Prochlorococcus marinus XMU1404: one gene and its partners. The main gene of each other region encodes a partner of the protein of the gene in region 2 in a complex. Links are inferred from orthologs where the notes say so. Each region holds a gene or a part of one and is shown on either strand. Other genes may lie near its edges.

Region 1 (6,988 bases), 120 kb from region 2 along the record:
ATTTGTTTTACTATAGATTCAAATTTTAATTTAATCTCATCTATTTCTTTCTCTAAAACGGAGCCTGAAACTATACCTGAACCAGCTGTAAATTCAATATTTTCTTCAACATACCTAGCTCCTCTTATTGCTAAAAGAAATGAAGCATTTCCTGATGAATCAACCCAACCCATTGGAGAAGCATAATTTCCTCTAGGAAAAGACTCAAGAGTATTTATCCAATCCAATGCTGCATTTTTTGGGTAACCACAAACAGCCGGAGATGGATGTAAGTTTTTAAGCAATTCAAAAGGACATATATTTTCAACTTTAGAGAAAATGAGTGTTTGCAAATGAGAAATATCTCCAAATGAATTTACCTTGATATCACTTTTTTTAAAGTTTTTTATTTTTGAAACTTCTAAACATTTAATCAAATACTGTGTTACGTAATTATGTTCCTTTAAGTCTTTAGTACTTTTTAGGAGTTTCTTAAAATTTGAATTAGTAGAGATAGTTCCAGCGAGAGCCTCTAAAGTTAAACTAGGTTTAGTAAAAGAAAATAATTTTTCTGGAGATGCTCCAAACAAAATATCCTTACTATTTCTTTTCCAAACGTATCTGCATGTATTTGGATGATTCTTTTTTAATCTTTTTAAAATTTCTATTAAATCTAATTTATTTTTAAATTTTATTTTAATCCTATTTGCTAAAACTATCTTTTCGAGAATACCTTTTTCTACTAATTGAATTCCTCTATTTACTACTTTTTTCAAACTTGTATTAGAAGTTTCTAAGGAGTGCAAGAAATCATCTATGATAGGTAAATCAAAACTAGTATTTAAGCCAGATGATTTTATTAATTCTGAGCCAGAATTAATAACTTGATTTCTAATTGTCCATATTTCTTCAATTAATGTTCTTAATGATGATTTACCCTCAACATGACCATTGATTCTTAACCAGCAATTCTTATTACTTTTAATAATTAATATTTTTGGTAAGATAGCTTCCATACTAGGGACATCAGAAGATAAATTCTTATTATTCAAGTTTTCAGAAAAAGAAAATAAATAAATTATTTTTGAAAGTGCAGAATTATGTGATTCATTAGTTAAGTTAATTAAATTTTTAAAATTCTCAGAATTAAACTCTTTTGCCAACTCAAATCTTTTTGGACCATCCAAAGTGACATATTTACATTTCTCAAAAGCAATATATGAAATACCATTAGATTCCTCCCAAAATGACGAAAACGGATATTTATTTATAAACAATTTATATACTTGTAATAAATCAATAAAAGGAATCTCAACACAAATACTTACTAATCCAGAATTCTCCACTTTCTTATCGAAAGAAGAAAATACATCTTTTAAAAAATCTGTTAAGTTTAAATCATTTTTCATTACTTATTGAAAATAACTAAAAATCATGCAATAAAGTAAAAAATGTAACTCAATTTATAAACTACATTTAATAATGATCAAATTTTGTGAGTTAAATAAAAATGGACGAAGATAAAAAAAAATTATGGAAACAAGCGATAAAATGGCCTCTTTATTCAGTTGCCATACTTCCGGTTTTAATAACAGGGGCTTATATACTCAATGAATATGAAAAGGTAAAAATTTATAATTTGATTGCATTTACTTTAGCTGCAATTTTTATATTACTTTGGGAAAACCTAACTAATGATTTATTCGACGCAGAAACAGGAATCGATGAATTTAAATTCCATTCAATTGTAAATCTTGTAAAAAATAAAAAAATAATTTTATTTATTGCATATACATCTTTAGTTATTGGTTTATTAATAATTTCAATTATTTCAGTATCAACAAGTATAAACATTTTGATTTTGGTGGCATCTTGCTGCTTCTTAGGATATTTATATCAAGGACCTCCTTTTAGATTTGGCTATCAAGGTTTAGGAGAACCATTATGCTGGCTTGCATTTGGACCTTTTGCCTTCTCTGCAGTCTTAATTGCGTTAAATCCTTCTAATATTTACTTCGAAGATATTCCATGGAAAGTTTCTTTATTACTTGGTTCAGGACCTTCATTGGCAACAACTCTTGTATTATTTTGTTCTCATTTTCATCAAATTTCTGAAGATAAAAAGCATGGGAAAAATTCACCTTTAGTTCGCCTAGGAGCAAAAAAAGGTTCTCAATTTGTGCCTTGGATAATTTTTACAATATATATTTTTCAACTTTTAACTATATTTACTGGATTTATTCCAGTGTTTTGTATCCTTTATTTGATTAGTTTTCCTCAAGCAATAAGACTTATAAATTTATTAAAATCTTCATATAGAAAACCTTCTGCAACAAAAAATTCTAAATTCGTCGCAATAAAATTTCAAACTCTTAATGGAGTTGGCTTAATCACAGGATTAATATTTAATTACTTGCTTAATAAATGAACTTAATATTTAAAAAAAAATCTTATAAATTCAAGTTGCCCGCCAAATTAAAAAATTCTAAAACCACTTATCTTACAAAATCGGGTTGGATAATTAAATTGACAAGCAATGATAAAAAAATTGGGTTTGGAGAAGTATCACCACTTCCAGAAGAAGACTTAAAAAAGTGTGCGAAACAACTAGATATGATCCCTGAGTATGTAGAAGTAAATAGTTTATCTGAGCAAATAAATATTTTTCACCCATGCATTCAATCTGCAATAAATTCTGCATTAGCTGAGATAAATGAAAGAATAATTTTTAAAGAAAACTATTACTTTGATGAAATTGATAAAACAGCCATACTGTTAAATCCTGAAAATGTAATTTCAGATCTAAATGAAATTAAAAAAAGACAATCTAATATTGAAAAGTCAGTAACCATAAAATGGAAAGTAGCATTAAAAAATAACCATGAGGAAGAAGCAACTTTAGAAGAAATTTTAAGCCAAATAGGGAATAATATTAAGTTAAGAATAGATGCTAATGGTTCTTGGGGAAGAGAGATAGCTAATAGATGGGCTGATATTTTGAAGGATATCAAAAATATAGATTGGTTAGAACAACCTCTCTGTGTTGATGATATTGATGGGCTGACAGAACTCAACAAAAAAATCCCTATAGCCTTAGACGAATCACTTTTAAAATTTCCAACTTTGATTGATGATTGGAAAGGTTGGCAAATTCGAAGGCCTTCTCAAGAAAAAAATCCAGTTAAGCTTTTAAGAGAATTAGAAAATAAAAAAGCTTTAATATCTATAAGTACCTCATTTGAAACTGGTATAGGGAAGAGATGGCTTTATCATTTATCGTCTCTACAATTACAAGGACCAACTCCAAAAGTTCCTGGTTTAGCTATGAATAATTTCCCTAATTCGTTTCTATTTTTAAATGAAGCAAAAAAGATATGGGATCTCATATGAAAAATAAAATTCATACTATTGAAGTTGAAAATAACGAAACTCGATCTGTAGAGAAAATTCTTGAAAAAATTAAAGAGAATAAAATTATTTATGTAAAAAACAAATTTTATGAAGACGAAGATGTATTAGATTCAATTACTGAAAATGGTCCAGCAATTATCTTAAACAGTAGTGGAAGTTCTGGAAAACCGAGACAATGTTTTCACCATTTGGATAATATTAAATTATCTGCAGCTACATCAGGTCAATGGCTAATAGAGCAAGGATTTGAACTGCAAAACTGCTTAATTTTAAATACTTTACCCCTGAACCATATAAGTGGATTAATGCCAATCTTTAGAAGTCAAACTTGGGGATGTGATTGTATTAATATTTCTCCGAATTTAATAAAAAAAACTCGAGAACTTTTACTTTTTACAATTAAATCTAAAAAAAACAAAAATAACTTGATTACATCATTAGTACCTACCCAATTAAAAAGACTTTTAGCTCAAAAAGATGGAATTAGTTGGCTAAAAATTTTTGATCTGATTTGGGTTGGTGGAGCTTCAATTTCAAGGGAAACTGCAGAACAATGTATAGAAGAAAAGATAAAATTAGCACCTTGTTACGGCTCAACTGAAACAGCAGCAATGGTTACGAGTTTAAAACCAAAAGAATTCTTAATGGGTTTTAAAAATGTTGGAGAAATACTACCTGATACAAAAATCAGAATTAACGCACAAGGATTAATCGAGATAAAATCAGCGAGAATTGGAATCGAAATAAAAGACTCTTCAAAAACTGAAAATTTCAAAAATAAAAATGGGTGGTGGCAAACCGGTGATTTAGGTGAAATTAATCAAATAAATAATTCTTTATATTTAAACTTTCTTGGAAGAAGTGATAACGCTTTTAATTCAGGAGGAGAAATCGTTTTTCCAAAAGTAATTGAATCTCGATTAAATGATTTCATTATGAAAGAAAATATCCCAATTAATAAATTCAATATTTCAAAAGTGTCCGACAAATTATGGGGAAATAAAATTAAAATAATTGTGGAATATAAAGAACATACAAATCATAAAAATATTGAAAATTCATTAAATTTATTAAAAAAATTTTCTCAAAGTTGGCCTAAACATGAAAAACCTGAAAAGTGGATTGTTAAAAAAAATACCAGTGCAGAAAAAATAAACTATAAATTTAAAAAAGAATAATTTAGCATTCTTTTAAATTTATGCTTACATTTGAAGCCTCTATCCATCTTTCTAACTGATCGGGAAGTTCTATTTTATTTCTTGAATCAACATCTAAAGAACAATGTATTATTTTTCCTTCTGCTACTTTATTTCCATTTTTTATAAAAAAGCTATTTACTTGGAACAAATGTGTATTAATTTTATGAGGGGCAATTTTTACTTTTAAGAAATCTCCAATTTTTATAGGCGCAAGAAAGTTTGCTTCGCAGTTTACTATGGGAAAAATAATTTGACTTTTACGTATAGAAAAATCTGGAAAAATATCTTGATATGGAATCCCATAAATTTCGATACTCTCTTCCCAAGCTTCATGCGACCATTTTAATAAGTTATGAAAATGAATTACACCTGCAGAATCACAATCACCGAATCTTACCTTCTTCTGCAATATCAACCAGTCAGCGGGTTTCATTTAAAGAACTTATCTATCAACAGATCCCATAATGACATCTATTGAGCCAAGAATTGCCATAATATCGGCGATTTTGGCACCTTTAAGAATATGAGGCAATATTTGCAGATTATTTAAATCAGCAGCTCTGATTTTAAATCTCCATGGGGTAACTTCATTATTTCCTTGAATGAATACACCTATTTCTCCTTTACCGGACTCTAATCTTGTATACAATTCCCCGTTAGGAATTTTAAAAGTTGGAGCAACCTTCTTAGCTACATATTGATAGTCCATACCAAATATTTCACTTTTCTTATCTTCAGTCGCCATTCTTTGAGCTTCCAAATTTTCTGTTGGACCTCCTGGAATCATTTTACAGGCTTGGCGAATGATGCTTAGTGATTGTCTCATCTCTTCGACTCTCACTCGATATCTCGCATAACAATCTCCTTCTTTTTCTGAAGCAATCTGCCAATCAAAATCGTCATAACATTCATAACTATCGACTTTCCTTAAATCCCAGGAGACTCCAGAAGCTCTAAGCATTGGCCCAGACAAAGACCAATTAATTGCCTGGTCTCTTTGTATTGTTCCCAGACCTTCAATTCTTTTTCTAAAAATTGGATTATTTGTGATTAATTTTTCATATTCATCAATCTTAGGTCCAAACCAATCACAAAAGTCTATACATTTTTCTAACCATCCGTATGGAAGATCACATGCGACACCGCCTATCCTAAAGAAATTATTATTTATCAGCCTCTGTCCAGTAGCAGCTTCCCAGAGATCATAAATCATTTCTCTTTCTCTAAAAATGTAGAAAAATGGAGTTTGAGCTCCTACATCTGCTAAAAAGGGGCCAAGCCATAAAAGATGATTAGCAATACGATTAAGTTCTAGCATTAGTACTCTGATGTAACTAGCTCTTTTAGGCACTGGAATATTAGCTAATCTTTCAGGAGCATTTACTACAATAGCTTCATAAAACATTCCTGCGGCATAATCCATTCTGCTTACATAAGGGACATACATTACATTTGTCCTATTTTCAGCTATCTTTTCCATGCCTCTATGTAAATATCCAATTACTGGCTCACAATCAATGACATTCTCACCATCAAGAGTTACAACTAACCTTAAAACCCCATGCATTGAGGGATGGTGAGGGCCAAAATTGACCACCATTGGTTCTGTTCTAGTCTCTAGCTGAGCCATTCGAAATTTAACTTCTAAATAAATCTTAGTCGAAAGTTATGCAAACTGACCTATCTGATTCATCTTTTTTCAACCATAAATCAGTTATGACAGATGAGATTATGGCCTCATTAGAGCATTACCCATTAATATATAACAATCAACTTAAAGGAATAGACGCAACTCTAGGAGGAGGCGGGCACTCTTATCATTTGTTGAGAAAATATCCGGATTTAAATATAATTGGACTTGACCAAGATCCATTCGCAAGAAAATCAGCTTCAAAAAAACTTGATGAATTTAAAAATAGGATTGATATAAAGGCTTCAAATTTTGCAGATTTTGTACCAAAAGAAAAAGTTTCTTTTGTGATCGCAGATCTTGGAGTAAATAGTAACCAAATTGATGACCCTAAAAGAGGATTTAGTTTTCAAAAAGATGGTCCACTTGATATGCGCATGAATCCTTTGCTTGAGTTTGATGCAGGGAAATTAATTGAGGCTTTAAATGAAAAAGATCTAGCTAACCTAATTTACAAATATGGAGATGAGAGATTATCAAGAAAGATTGCCAGGAAAATAAAAATGGATTTGAAGGAAAATGGGAAATATTCTGGGACAAAAGAGTTAGCTTATTCTATTGCCGGATGCTTCCCACCAAAACAAAGATATAAAAAAATACACCCAGCAACAAGAACATTTCAAGCACTAAGGATTGCAGTTAATAAAGAAATTGAAGTATTAGAAAAATTTTTGCAAGTTGTCCCTGAATGGCTTTTGCCGGGCGGAAT
Region 2 (7,017 bases):
CTTGTACATCTCCTCCAAGGAAAGAATTAGTTACTACTCTCGCAAATGCTGGCCTTGGAAGAATAATATCTGTATTGTTTAAAACTATTTTTGCTTTAATTGATTCATTGGTAAATATTATGTCCTCTATTGAACCTACTAAAATTCCTCTGTAAGTAACTGGAGACTTTTTTGATAATCCGCTTGCGTTATTAAATTCAGCAAAGAGGTGCCAATTTTTTGAGGATAATCTTACTCCTCTTAGCCAAAAAGAAAAAAATGTGAATATTAAAATTCCTCCTAATAAGGAAAATCCAACTATTGAATCTCGTAAGCTTCTACGCATAATTTTTAAATGTCTTTGGGTTGCATTGGGCCATCAAGTTTCCCATGCCTAAATTGAAATACGAAGGGATCATTGCTCTCTTTAAATTCATCAATAGAACCTGCCCATCTAAATTTGCCCCCGTAAAGCATTAAAACTTTATCTGAAGTCCTTTCTATAGTACTAAGAACATGGCTAACAACAATAGATGATCCGTTGGCTTTATTATTTGTTTTATTAATTAAATCTTCAATTCTTGATGAAGCTATTGGATCAAGACCTGCAGTTGGTTCATCAAAAAGTAATAAAGGCTTAGTATTTGCATTAAGAGTTTGATCCGTTATTAAAGCTCTAGCAAAACTCACTCTTTTTTGCATTCCTCCGCTTAATTCATTTGGAAGTTTGTTCTCAATATTGAATAATCCCACCTCTGCTAAACATTCACATACTATTTCATGAATTAATTTTTTATTTAGGTTTTTATTCCTCCTAAGAAGAAAACCTACATTTTCTTCAATAGTTAAAGATCCTAATAATGCTGGGTTCTGAAAAACTAGTCTTACATCAGGAGGATTATTTTGATCTAATCTTAAATAAGATTGCTTCTCACCAAAAATTCTTAATTCTCCTTTGGTAGGTAAAATTAGACCCGCCAATATTTTTAGGATAGTTGATTTACCAGAACCTGACGGGCCAACAATTGCTAATTTTTCTCCATCATTAAGTTTAAAGTTAAGTTGATTCAGTACATTAACTTCACCCCAGCTTATTGAGAGGTTTTTTGTTTCAACTGCGTGCTTTGATTTTTTCAAAATTTATATAACGAAAAAATTCCCTTTCTATTACATTTTGCCTATTAATTAAAATAAAAAAAGGATGTATGAATTTGATTTATAATAAATTTATTAAGTTTTTTATTTGTGAAAAATAATTAAAGAGGTTTTTAATGAATAAGCGTAAAAAAAGAGTAAGGAGATATTTTAAATATTTTAAAAAGTCTAATTTTGAACTTATAAATAAAATTTTAAGAATTTTGAGTTGGCTTTTACCAGGACTGGTAATAAAAAGATGGATGATGACATCTGCAATAGGATTTTTGACCACATTATTAGGCCTTGCGATATGGACAAATTTAAGGCCACTTTATTGGCTTATTGAAGTATTCTTTTCTGTAATAACTGGTTTAACTAGTATCTTGCCCGTTTCATTATTGGGCCCATTAATTTTTGTAATTGGACTTTTATTAATCGGGATTGGACAAAATAGAAGCATTAACTCTATACAAAAAGCACTTGTTCCTGAAAAAAATACATTTTTAGTTGATGCATTGAGAGTTAAGAGTAAATTAAACAGAGGCCCTAATATTGTTGCAATTGGTGGAGGTACAGGACTATCTACTTTATTAAAAGGTTTAAAAAATTACAGTAGCAATATTACAGCAATAGTTACTGTTTCTGATGATGGAGGAAGTAGTGGAATTCTTCGAAAACAATTAGGTGTGCAACCTCCTGGAGATATTAGAAATTGTTTAGCTGCTTTATCTAATGAGGAGCCAATATTAACAAGATTATTTCAATATAGATTTTCAGGAGGAAGTGGTCTAGAGGGCCATAGTTTTGGAAATCTATTTTTGTCAGCTTTAACTACCATTACAGGGAGTTTAGAAAAAGCAGTTCAAGCCTCTAGTAAGGTTTTAGCAGTTCAAGGTCAAGTTTTGCCTGCAACAAATATTGATGTTATGTTATGGGCCGAATTAGAGAATGGTGAGAAAATTTTCGGAGAAAGTAATATCAGCAAATCTCAAAAATCAATTTCAAGGATCGGTTACCTGCCAGAAAACCCTTCTGCTCTTCCAAGTGCTCTCGAATCTATAAAAGAAGCTGACTTAATTGTTCTTGGTCCAGGCAGTTTATACACTTCTTTATTGCCAAACTTATTAGTGCCAGAAATAGTAGATGCTTTATTGCAGAGTAATGCTCCCAAAATATATATAAGTAATTTAATGACTCAACCTGGAGAAACTGATGGACTTGATGTATTTCAGCATATCAAATCAATTGAAAAACAATTATCAAATTTTGGGGTTAACACTAGAATTTTTAACGCCGTCTTATCACAGATTCATTTTGAAAAGTCTCCATTATTAGACTATTACAAAAGTAGAGGAGCAGAACCTGTCCAATGTCATAAAGAAAAATTATTATCTGAGGGTTATTATGTGTTGCAGGCACCATTATATTCAAAAAGAATTACTCCAACCTTGAGGCATGATCCTAGAAGGCTCGCAAGAGCAGTTATGTTTATGTACCGTAAATTAAAGAAATTAAATTAATATGCATCTTGAAGTTCATAAAAATCTGGCTGAATATAGTCTTTTCGTAATGGCCATCCTCTCCAATCTTCAGGCATTAAAAGTCTTTTGGGATTTGGATGATCAATAAAATTGATTCCATACATGTCATATGTTTCTCTTTCTTGCCAATCACTTCCTTTAAAAATTTTATACAAACTAGGGATTGATAAATCAGAATCTCTTTTTAAGAAGACTTTTAATCTTACTTCTTTAATCTTTTTGAGTTTTTGTAAGTCATCAACAGTTATAAAATGATAAAAACTAACAAGGTTTTTGCCTGGCCCCTCATCATAGCCACCTTGACATTGAAGATAGTTGAAACCGTAATTTCTCAAAGCCGATACTGCTTCATACAATTTATTAGGTTCCACAGAGATGTTTTCAATTCCTATATGGTCATCAGATAAAGATTGATTTGGAATTCCATCTTTAGACAAAGATTGGCTTATGAACCCTTCTTTTTCTATTGAAGTATCTGAGGATTTAGCTAAACCGTCTTTTTCCATTAAACTTCTTCAGTATTAATAATTTCAGTTTTTTCGTTATTTTCAGGTAATTCAGTTATTTTCTCTTTTTTTGAGGAGGGAATGACGTTAGCTGAAGTTTTGTTTAGATATTCACCTGTATTTTCTGAGAAAACAAGATTCATTTCGTGATCAGATGTTATGTATCTGTGAGTTTGTTCTGTTTTTGTGCGCTCTAAAATTGATTCATTACCAACTTTTTTTCTTAATTTAATTACAGCATCAAAAATTGCTTCTGGTCTTGGTGGGCATCCTGGAAGGTACAAATCAACTGGTATTAATTTGTCAACGCCTCTTACAGCAGTTGTAGAATCTGCGCTAAACATTCCTCCTGTGATTGTGCAAGCACCCATGGCAATAACATATTTTGGTTCAGGCATTTGTTCATAAAGCCTTACTAGGGCAGGAGCCATCTTCATAGTCACTGTGCCAGCTACAATTAACAAATCTGCTTGTCTAGGGGAACTTCTTGGAACTAAGCCAAATCTGTCAAAATCAAATCTTGAACCGATTAATGCTGCAAACTCAATAAAACAGCAAGCTGTTCCGTAAAGAAGTGGCCATAGACTGCTTAATCTTGCCCAGTTATGAAGATCATCCAAACTAGTCAATATTATGTTTTCACTGAGATCAGTAGTCACTTGAGGAGCTCCAAGAGGGTTACAGGTGCCTTCTCTAATCTCTCTAACTGCTTTGGGGGATAATGGTTGGTTCAATTTTTTAACTCCATTCTAAAGCTCCTTTTCTCCAAGCATAGGCCAAAGCAATAACTAGTATTGCTATAAATATTAAAGCTTCTATAAATGCAAGTAAGCCTAACCTATTGAATGCGACAGCCCAAGGATATAAGAATACTGTCTCAACATCAAATATAACGAAAACTAACGCGAACATGTAATAACGAATATTAAATTGAATCCAAGCACCTCCAATTGGTTCCATGCCTGATTCGTAAGTTAATTTCCTTTCTCCAGTTCTGCCTTTAGGGGCAACTATTAGATTAGTAACTAAAGCTAATATTGGAACAGCAGCAGCTATTAAAAGAAAACCTAAGAAATATTCATAGCCAGTTAAAACAAACATCTTAAAAAATTAATTTTGGATAAAATTCGCTTAATTAAGCAAAATCTTTTAAAGTTCTTAAAGAACAATAATAAACCGTGAGTGAAAACATTCAACCAGCCTCTGAGGAAAACAAAATAGTTGAAAAACTTGAGAAAGAAAATCTTTCTGAAAACTCCTCAGCAGTAAATGTTGAGAAATCCTCTATTAATTTAGAACAAAATAGATTTGAATGTAGAAGTTGTGGATACATTTATGATCCGTCCGAAGGAAATAAAAAATTAAATATACCTAAAAATACACCTTTTTCAGAGTTGGATGGCAATACTTTTGCTTGCCCTGTTTGTAGAGCCGGTAAAAACTTTTATAAGGATATTGGACCCAGAGCAAAACCTAGTGGATTTGAAGAGAATTTAGTTTATGGATTTGGATTTAATAGTTTACCTCCTGGACAAAAAAATATATTGATTTTTGGAGGGTTGGCGTTTGCTGCTGCTATGTTCCTTTCTTTGTACTCTTTGCATTAATATAATTAAATGAAAAAATTTTTTACCAGTATTCCTAATCTTCTTTTATCTGTAGTTCTCTGTTTTGTTTTAAGCAGTTGTTCATCCACAGGTGTCAAGATGAATGAAAGCAGCCCTTGGAAAACAATTCAGTTTGAAGATCAGGCTAATGCTTTAGATGTTGATTTCATAGATGATAATCATGGGTTTTTAGTAGGCTCAAACAGATTGATTATGGAATCAACTGATGGTGGTGAAACATGGGAAAAAAGATCATTAGATATTTCTGCTGAAGAGAACTTTCGCCTTCTTGATATTGACTTCAAGGGTTCTGAAGGTTGGTTAATAGGACAACCCTCTTTAGTTATGCATACTGTTGATGAAGGTAAAAATTGGACTAGGCTTTCACTTGGGAAGTTACCAGGCCAGCCTTTTTTAGTTACTACTATTGATGAAGGAGTTGCTCAATTGGCGACAACCTCTGCAGCTATTTATGAAACTTCCAATAGTGGTGAAACATGGGAGGCAAAAGTATCAGACCCTTCGGAACAGGGAGGTATAAGAGATTTAAGAAGAACATCTAGCGGCGATTATGTGAGCGTAAGCAGTCTTGGAAATTTCTTCTCTACTCTTGATGGAGATAGCAATACTTGGATTGCTCACCAAAGAGCAAGTAGTAAGAGAGTGCAAAGCATTGGTTTCAATCCAGAAGGAAGTTTATGGATGCTTTCAAGAGGTGCGGAAATTAGATTTAATGAAGATTCTGATAATCTAGAAAGTTGGACAAAGCCCATAATACCTATTCTTAATGGTTACAATTATTTAGATATGGGCTGGGATCCAAATGGTGACATATGGGCAGGCGGTGGTAATGGCACCTTAATAGTAAGTAAAGATCAAGGTGAAACTTGGAATTCAGATCCTCTTGCTTCTGCATTGCCCACTAACTATATAAAAATAATTTTTCTTGATAAGGAATCTTTAGATAATCAGAAAGGATTCATACTTGGTGAGCGTGGTTACATTCTTAAATGGAATGGCTAAATCTGTAATAACTTTAGTAAATAATAAAAAAAATCTTAATTTTGGATGAATTTAACAACTGTCTGTAACCAAGCTGTTAATTTCTTCACGAACTTATGATTTTACACTGTAAGATCATATGGTAAACATTTGTGATTATGGCCGCAGGTTCAACGGGTGAACGCCCATTCTTTGAAATAATCACCAGTATTAGGTACTGGATTATTCATGCAGTAACATTACCAGCTATTTTTATAGCAGGCTTCTTATTCGTATACACAGGTCTGGCTTACGACGCTTTCGGTACTCCTCGTCCGGATAGTTATTTTCAGGCATCTGAAGCAAAAGCTCCTGTTGTAACACAAAGATTTGATGCTAAGTCTCAACTTGATTTAAGAACAAAATAACTATGTCTAATTCTCAAGCTCCAATGCAGGCTGCGGAAGTCCGCGTTTATCCTATATTTACTGTTCGTTGGCTAGCAGTTCACGCTTTAGCTATCCCATCAGTATTCTTTTTGGGTTCTATTGCTGCAATGCAATTCGTAGCCCGATAAATTTAACAATCATGCAAGTAAACGAAAATCCTAACAAAGTTCCAGTTGAACTTAATCGTACAAGCCTTTATTTAGGCTTATTATCAGTTTTTGTATTGGGAATTTTATTTTCCAGTTACTTTTTCAATTAAATTAAAACTATGAGTAAATTAAAAGGACCTGATGGAAGAATTCCAGATAGACTTCCCGACGGTAGACCAGCAGTTGCATGGGAAAGAAGATGGACTGAAGGAACTCTTCCTCTATGGCTTGTTGCTACAGCAGGTGGAATTGCAGTTATCTTCGTTTTAGGAATCTTCTTCTATGGCTCGTACCAAGGAGTTGGAGCTGGAGGCTAACAAAATCATTACCTTGGCCTCATAATCACTTAAATCTAACAAGTCTAATAAGAATCAGTAAATATCTTTAGTTTCTCTTTTGTGAAACTGGGGATATTTTCTTTTTGGGTTATCAATCCATCTTTTAATGAAAAATGAGATTTACTTTTTGGCCTTTCTTTTTCAATTAATTTAGCTACTTCGAAGATTATTTTATTAGCTACTTCAGTATTCGATCTAAGATTATCTAAAACCATCTCTACAGAAACTTCTTGATGCGTTTGATGCCAGCAATCATAATCAGTAACCATAGACAATGAGGAGTAAGCTATCTCAGCCTCTTTAGCTAATCTTGCTTCTGTATGGTTCGTC
Region 3 (6,374 bases), 130 kb from region 2 along the record:
ATGAAGCCAAAAGACTTACTGAACATTACAAAACTAAAAAAGCAATTCCAAGAATCTGGCTTAAAAGAGAAGATTTAAATCATACAGGTGCTCACAAAATTAATAATGCCCTTGGACAAGCTTTATTAGCAATAAGAATGGGCAAAAAAAGAATAATTGCAGAAACCGGAGCAGGTCAGCATGGAGTTGCTACGGCTACTGTTTGTGCGAGATTTGGCTTAAAATGTATTATTTATATGGGTGCTGAAGACATAAAAAGGCAATCCCTCAACGTCTTCAGAATGAAACTTCTAGGAGCTGAAGTTAAAATTGTAAATTCAGGAACTGCAACACTTAAGGATGCTACTAGTGAAGCAATTAGAGATTGGGTTTCTAATGTCGAAACCACACACTACATTTTAGGATCTGTTGCAGGTCCACACCCTTTCCCAAAGATTGTGAGAGATTTTCATGCAGTTATAGGAGAAGAAACTAAAAAACAATGTCTGGAATCATTTGGATCTTTACCCGATATTTTACTTGCTTGTGTAGGTGGGGGATCAAATGCAATGGGTCTTTTCCACCCTTTCGTTAAAGAAAATTCTGTACGACTTATTGGAGTTGAAGCCGCAGGAAGCGGAGTTGATACTGACAAACATGCTGCTACTATCACTAAAGGGTCAATTGGAATTTTGCATGGATCAATGAGTCTTCTTTTGCAAGATGATAATGGTCAAGTTCAAGAGGCTCACTCAATAAGTGCAGGTTTAGATTACCCAGGAGTAGGACCTGAACATAGCCATTTAAAAGATATAGGGAGAGCAGAATATGGATCAGTCACAGATCAAGAGGCTTTAGATGCTTTAAGACTTGTTAGTGAACTTGAAGGAATAATTCCGGCACTCGAAACTTCCCATGCTTTTGCTTGGTTGGATAAATTATGTCCTACTCTTGAAAAAGATACTCATATAGTTATCAACTGCTCTGGAAGAGGTGACAAAGATGTTAATACTGTTGCATCTTCATTAGATATTTAATCAATACCTTGGAATTGATGGATCAATATATCTACTCCATCCATCAATACCCTCCTCCAAATTCCATATTTCGCTCACAATATTATTATCTAAGCACCATTGACAAAAATTATAACTTCTTATTCCTGCATGACAGGTAACAACAATTTCTCTGTCTAATAAACCAGAAAATATTTCTTCAACGTATTCCGATGTGACTTTACTAATTGGTAAATGTAAAAATTCTTTTGAGAAACGAGCTATTTCCAGTTCTGACTGTTCTCTTACATCAATCAAAACTGGATCTTCTTTCTTAGAATTAAACCAATCACTGAGACTGGAGGCATTTATAGATTTTGGATAATTTTCCAATTGAGAGGATAAATTATATGTTATTTACAATTTAATAAATTAAGTTGCAGTAAGAAATTTATTGTTAAAAATAAAAATAAACATTGATAATGAAACTTAGATTAGTAGCAATAATAATATTATTATCTTTATTACTTTTTTTTGGTTTTAAAAAAGTTTCTGCTAATAAAAATAAAGAGCAAAGTATAAATATTGAGAAACTCAATATCTTAAAATATATACCTGAAAACAATAAATTATTATTTATTTCAAATTTAGATAGTTTTAATATTGTTAACAATAATGAAAAAGATAAAAATCAAAGAAATCAAGATAACTTTTTTTTAATAAAAGATTCTATATTAAATTACTTAGGTATAGATCTAGGCAACAATAAATTAGAAGATATCTATAATAATGAAATTATAATCTCAACTTTTGAGAATAATAAAAACCTTAAAGATGATATTTTGATTGTTTTTAAAATTAAGCCAGAAAAAACAATAGATGATTTATTAAATTTACCTAATAAAATTGATCAGATTGATCAGATAATTTCAGTGAATAGAGAAAATAAACTAAATTTAATTAACTTTATATATCGGACCAAGGATAACTATATTATTGCTTCATCAGATAAAAAATTAATCAAAAATAGTATTAACCAAAGTAATGATTTCAAAGAAAAAAAATTTGAATATGAGAGTGAGCTTTCTGGACTAAAACACCAAAAAAATATACTTTTTACAAAAAATTTTGGAGAAAGTATATTTTTTAATAAAGAAATTTTTACTCAGAAAAATGAGGATGTTGTAGCTACAACATTTGACTTAAAAAATAAATATATAATCTTAAAATCATATCTACTCAATAATAAAAAAAACCTTGATATTCTTGCTTACAAAAAGCTAATAAATGAAGATAGCACAAATGAAAATAATCCTGAAGTTTTAATTTTTAGTGATATAAAAAATTTTGACAAATATCTAAAACCTTTAATAAATGATTTTGAACAAAGTTTTTTTGGAGAGTTTAATCAAAATGCAAATCAAAACATTTTAATTCTCAATTCTAAAAAAGATTGGCTTATTACATTTGAAAAAAATACTGAAGATCAATTTGATTTAAGTGTTTTTCAAAAACTAAAAGATTTCAACGAATATACTTTGAAACAAAATGAAGATATTTACTCAATATATTCCAAAGATATTCTTGAGGAAAAAGACGATGTTATAAAAAAATTAACTTATGAAAATATTTTTTCAATAGAATCAGGAGGTTTACAAATCATAAGTAATCATTTAATTGATAGTAAAAAACTAGAAACAATCTCAAAAAAATTTTTTAACCTAAAAAATAATAAAGATAAATCCGCTTTCCTTTATGCAACAGTTCATATCAAAGATGGAAATTCCAACAAAATTGAATATTTTTCCGATTTGGAAGATCTTAATTTTCTTGTTAGAAATTTTTTAAAAATATCAAATGAAGAATCTCTAGAAATCATAAAGCAATCTATTCCTGAAAAAAATCCAATTCTTTATACAGAAAGAAGATTCAAAGTACTTTAATATGGTTATCAAAACAAGCTTCAAAGACAATCAATTTAGATTTTCGTGAAGTTAATAAGTTGTGGTTAATTAAAAATTATTTGACTATCTTTAATCTATAAGTATTTGATATTGAATTAAGCAATTGGATAGCAACAAACTAATTTTAAAACCAGGATTAGAAGGTGTCCCAGTAACTAATTCATCTATCTGTGATATTGACGGCAACAAAGGTAAATTATTGTACAGAGGCTACTCCATTGAGGAACTATCCAAAAAAAGCAGTTTTTTAGAAACTGCTTACCTATTGATTTGGGGTGAATTGCCCACAGCCATTCAACTAAGAGATTTTGAACAAGAAGTTCAGATGCATCGAAGATTAAGTTTTAGAGTCAGAGATATGATGAAATGTTTCCCAGCTACAGGTCATCCTATGGATGCTCTTCAATCTAGTGCAGCTTCTTTGGGACTTTTCTATTCACGTAGAGCAATAGATGATCCTAATTACATCTACAACGCAGTAATAAGACTAATAGCAAAAATACCAACTATGATTGCTGCCTTTCAACTTATTAGAAAGGGACAAGATCCTATTCAACCTCGAGATGATTTAACGTACTCATCAAATTTTCTTTACATGCTTACTGAAAAAGAACAAGATCCTATAGCTGCAAAAGTTTTTGATAGGTGTTTAATTCTGCATGCAGAACATAGTTTAAACGCCAGTACATTTAGCGCTAGAGTGACTGCAAGCACTCTTACAGACCCATATGCTGTCATCGCATCTGCAGTAGGAACATTAGCTGGCCCGCTTCATGGAGGAGCTAATGAAGATGTAATTGCAATGTTAGAAGAAATCAAAAATCCAGAAAATGCGGGTTCTTTTTTGGATAACGCGATAAAAAATAAAAGTAAGATCATGGGCTTCGGTCATAGAGAATACAAAGTCAAAGATCCAAGAGCAATTATTCTTCAAAAACTGGCAGAAGAACTTTTTATAAGATTTGGAGCAGATGAAATGTATGAAGTTGCTAAATCATTGGAATCAGAAGCAATACCAAGACTTGGCCCCAAGGGTATATTCCCTAATGTCGACTTTTATTCTGGTCTTGTTTATCGGAAACTTGGTATTCCTCGTGATTTATTTACTCCGATTTTTGCCATCTCCAGAGTTGCTGGTTGGTTGGCTCATTGGAGAGAGCAACTTGGAGCAAATAGAATTTTTAGACCATCACAAATATATACTGGTTCAGCGCCAAGAGAATGGATCAGCCTTGAAAATAGAGAATAATATTTGCAGCTTTTCATAAAAAACACACATATTGTTTGTGAAGAGTTAATGTATTAAGTAAATAACATAAAAATTTTGGAATACGGATTAGATCTCGAATATAGCTTTAATGAATTCTTAAAAGGTTTTGGCCTTTCTAGTGAAATCGCTCATATTATTTGGCTACCTCTACCTATGCTTTTGGTTTTAGTATCAGCAGTTGTTGGAGTTTTAGTAACAGTTTGGCTTGAAAGAAAAATATCTGCTGCTGCTCAACAAAGAATAGGGCCCGAATATGCAGGAGCGCTAGGCGTCCTCCAACCAATTGCAGATGGTCTTAAGTTACTTGTTAAAGAGGATATTATTCCTGCTAAAGCTGATGGAATTCTCTTTACTGCAGGACCTATATTAGTTCTTGTCCCAGTAATTCTCTCTTGGTTAATTGTTCCTTTTGGACAAAATCTTTTAATAAGTAACGTTGGTATTGGAATTTTCCTATGGATCGCTTTAAGCAGTATCCAGCCAATTGGACTTCTTATGAGCGGATATGCCTCAAATAATAAATATTCATTATTAGGAGGATTAAGAGCAGCCGCTCAATCAATAAGTTATGAAATCCCTTTAGCTTTGTCTGTACTGGCTATCGTACTAATGACAAATTCGCTAAGTACGATAGACATTGTTAACCAACAAAGTAGTACTGGAATCCTAAGTTGGAATATTTGGAGACAACCAGTTGGCTTCATAGTTTTTTGGATTTGTGCTCTCGCCGAATGTGAAAGACTTCCATTTGACTTACCTGAAGCTGAAGAAGAATTAGTTGCAGGATATCAAACTGAATATGCAGGAATGAAATTCGCATTGTTCTACCTTGGTAGTTACATTAATTTAATACTTTCAGCATTATTGGTATCAATACTTTATTTGGGAGGATGGGGTTTTCCTATTCCAGTTGAATTAATAGCTAAATTTCTTAATTTGCCCATTAATGCTCCATTAATACAGGTTTTTACTGCATCAATAGGGATTGTAATGACTGTATTAAAAGCATATCTTTTAGTTTTCATTGCAATATTATTACGTTGGACAACTCCTAGAGTAAGAATAGATCAACTTTTAGATCTAGGATGGAAGTTTCTTCTTCCAATTTCTCTTGCTAACCTTTTGATAACTGCAGGATTGAAACTTGCTTTTCCGCAGTTCTTTGGTGGTTAAATTTAAGTAAAAATACTTAAATTTAAAATTTATCCACTAAAATAAAATAACAAAGTAAATTCTTCAAAATGAAAAATTTCCTTCAACAAATAAATAGCTATATAAAAGAAGCATTTAATGCTGGCAAATATCTATACAATGGCTTTTCAGTAACTTTTGATCACCTAAGAAGAAGACCTGTTACTGTCCAATATCCATATGAGAAATTGATACCTTCTGAAAGATATAGAGGAAGGATACATTATGAATTCGATAAATGTATTGCTTGTGAAGTTTGTGTGAGAGTATGTCCCATCAATCTACCAGTAGTTGATTGGGTAATGAATAAAGAAACCAAAAAAAAGGAACTAAGAAATTATTCAATAGATTTCGGAGTTTGCATATTTTGTGGAAATTGTGTTGAATATTGCCCAACTAATTGTCTATCAATGACAGAAGAATATGAATTAGCTACTTTCGATAGACACAATTTAAATTTTGATAATGTCGCACTTGGTAGATTACCTACAAACGTCACAACAGATCCATCAGTTAAAACTCTTAGAGAACTTGCCTATCTTCCCAAAGGTGTCATGGACCCTCACGATATCCCCGCTTCAGATACTAGAGTTGGTAAATTGCCTGAAGAAGTCTATGATTGGATGAAACCTGAATTCAATGAAAATAAAGATAAAATTTCTAATCCAACTAATTAATTTCCATTAATATATGTCCATTGCGATAACAACACAATTTATTTGTTTTGCACTTCTATCTTTAGTCATCCTTATTGGCGCACTTGGTGTTGTACTGCTCGAAAGTATTGTCTATTCAGCTTTTCTTCTTGGGGGAGTTTTCATGAGTGTGGCAGGATTATATCTTCTTTTAAATGCAAGTTTTGTTGCTGCAGCTCAAGTTTTAGTTTATGTGGGTGCAGTAAATGTATTAATAATTTTTGCAATAATGTTAGTCAATAAAAAAGAAGATTTAAAGCCCATCAATGACATTAAATCA

Evidence for each region.
Region 1: the proteins of HA144_RS01530 (region 2) and HA144_RS00905 are in contact, whole or in part, in a cryo-EM structure (PDB 6ZJN), measured with the Thermus thermophilus proteins. The link is inferred for Prochlorococcus marinus XMU1404 from one-to-one orthologs. Residues at the interface, in WP_096411116.1 of Thermus thermophilus: Glu45, Ser46, Asn48, Pro50, Ala51, Gly52, Glu53; in WP_223903221.1 of Thermus thermophilus: Met26, Thr27, Asn29, Gly31, Pro32, His34.
Region 3: the proteins of HA144_RS01530 (region 2) and nuoH are in contact, whole or in part, in a cryo-EM structure (PDB 6KHJ), measured with the Thermosynechococcus vestitus proteins. The link is inferred for Prochlorococcus marinus XMU1404 from one-to-one orthologs. Residues at the interface, in WP_126986108.1 of Thermosynechococcus vestitus: Gly6, Tyr7, Glu8, Tyr9, Phe10, Gly12, Phe13, Leu14, Ile16, Cys17, Ser18, Pro21, Ala24, Leu25, Ala27, Ser28, Leu31, Arg32, Pro33, Ser35, Arg40, Leu41, Thr42, Thr43, Tyr44, Glu45, Ile51, Gly53, Ala54, Trp55; in WP_126985484.1 of Thermosynechococcus vestitus: Gln8, Lys26, Trp29, Leu30, Pro33, Met34, Met37, Leu38, Leu83, Ile84, Phe85, Lys86, Glu87, Asp88, Val89, Leu90, Pro91, Ala92, Thr100, Ala104, Val107, Ile108, Phe111, Leu112, Tyr114, Ile115, Ile125, Ser126, Leu128, Phe133.

Annotation. Positions count from the first base shown.
Region 1 is NZ_JAAORE010000001.1:164,581-171,568, reverse strand. What follows is about bases 4,126-6,988. They hold HA144_RS00905 (NAD(P)H-quinone oxidoreductase subunit H), read right to left. Parts: upstream 6,220-6,988; coding sequence 5,032-6,219; downstream 4,126-5,031. Other genes in these bases: rsmH (16S rRNA (cytosine(1402)-N(4))-methyltransferase RsmH), read left to right, coding at 6,258-6,988; HA144_RS00910 (acyl-CoA thioesterase), read right to left, coding at 4,570-5,022; HA144_RS00915 (AMP-binding protein), read left to right, coding at 4,126-4,568. Outside these bases: HA144_RS00930 (chorismate-binding protein), read right to left, coding at 1-1,388; menA (2-carboxy-1,4-naphthoquinone phytyltransferase), read left to right, coding at 1,490-2,407; HA144_RS00920 (o-succinylbenzoate synthase), read left to right, coding at 2,404-3,369; more of HA144_RS00915, read left to right, coding at 3,366-4,125.
Region 2 is NZ_JAAORE010000001.1:279,450-286,466, forward strand. Bases 2,584-5,475 are described here. They hold HA144_RS01530 (NAD(P)H-quinone oxidoreductase subunit 3), read right to left. Parts: upstream 4,265-5,475; coding sequence 3,902-4,264; downstream 2,584-3,901. Other genes in these bases: HA144_RS01515 (gluconeogenesis factor YvcK family protein), read left to right, coding at 2,584-2,636; HA144_RS01520 (NAD(P)H-quinone oxidoreductase subunit J), read right to left, coding at 2,633-3,163; HA144_RS01525 (NADH dehydrogenase subunit K), read right to left, coding at 3,163-3,897; HA144_RS01535 (rubredoxin), read left to right, coding at 4,342-4,770; HA144_RS01540 (photosynthesis system II assembly factor Ycf48), read left to right, coding at 4,780-5,475. Outside these bases: HA144_RS01505 (MlaD family protein), read right to left, coding at 1-325; HA144_RS01510 (ABC transporter ATP-binding protein), read right to left, coding at 331-1,116; more of HA144_RS01515, read left to right, coding at 1,251-2,583; more of HA144_RS01540, read left to right, coding at 5,476-5,793; psbE (cytochrome b559 subunit alpha), read left to right, coding at 5,931-6,179; psbF (cytochrome b559 subunit beta), read left to right, coding at 6,182-6,328; HA144_RS01555 (photosystem II reaction center protein L), read left to right, coding at 6,340-6,459; HA144_RS01560 (photosystem II reaction center protein J), read left to right, coding at 6,469-6,666; mtnP (S-methyl-5'-thioadenosine phosphorylase), read right to left, coding at 6,711-7,017. UniProt on the Escherichia coli protein: NDH-1 shuttles electrons from NADH, via FMN and iron-sulfur (Fe-S) centers, to quinones in the respiratory chain. The immediate electron acceptor for the enzyme in this species is believed to be ubiquinone.
Region 3 is NZ_JAAORE010000001.1:153,490-159,863, reverse strand. What follows is about bases 3,350-6,321. They hold nuoH (NADH-quinone oxidoreductase subunit NuoH), read left to right. Parts: upstream 3,350-4,262; coding sequence 4,263-5,381; downstream 5,382-6,321. Other genes in these bases: HA144_RS00835 (NADH-quinone oxidoreductase subunit J), read left to right, coding at 6,090-6,321; ndhI (NAD(P)H-quinone oxidoreductase subunit I), read left to right, coding at 5,450-6,076; HA144_RS00850 (citrate synthase), read left to right, coding at 3,350-4,187. Also shown: trpB (tryptophan synthase subunit beta), read left to right, coding at 1-1,016; HA144_RS00860 (rhodanese-like domain-containing protein), read right to left, coding at 1,017-1,367; HA144_RS00855 (hypothetical protein), read left to right, coding at 1,457-2,917; more of HA144_RS00850, read left to right, coding at 3,042-3,349; more of HA144_RS00835, read left to right, coding at 6,322-6,374. UniProt on the Escherichia coli protein: NDH-1 shuttles electrons from NADH, via FMN and iron-sulfur (Fe-S) centers, to quinones in the respiratory chain. The immediate electron acceptor for the enzyme in this species is believed to be ubiquinone.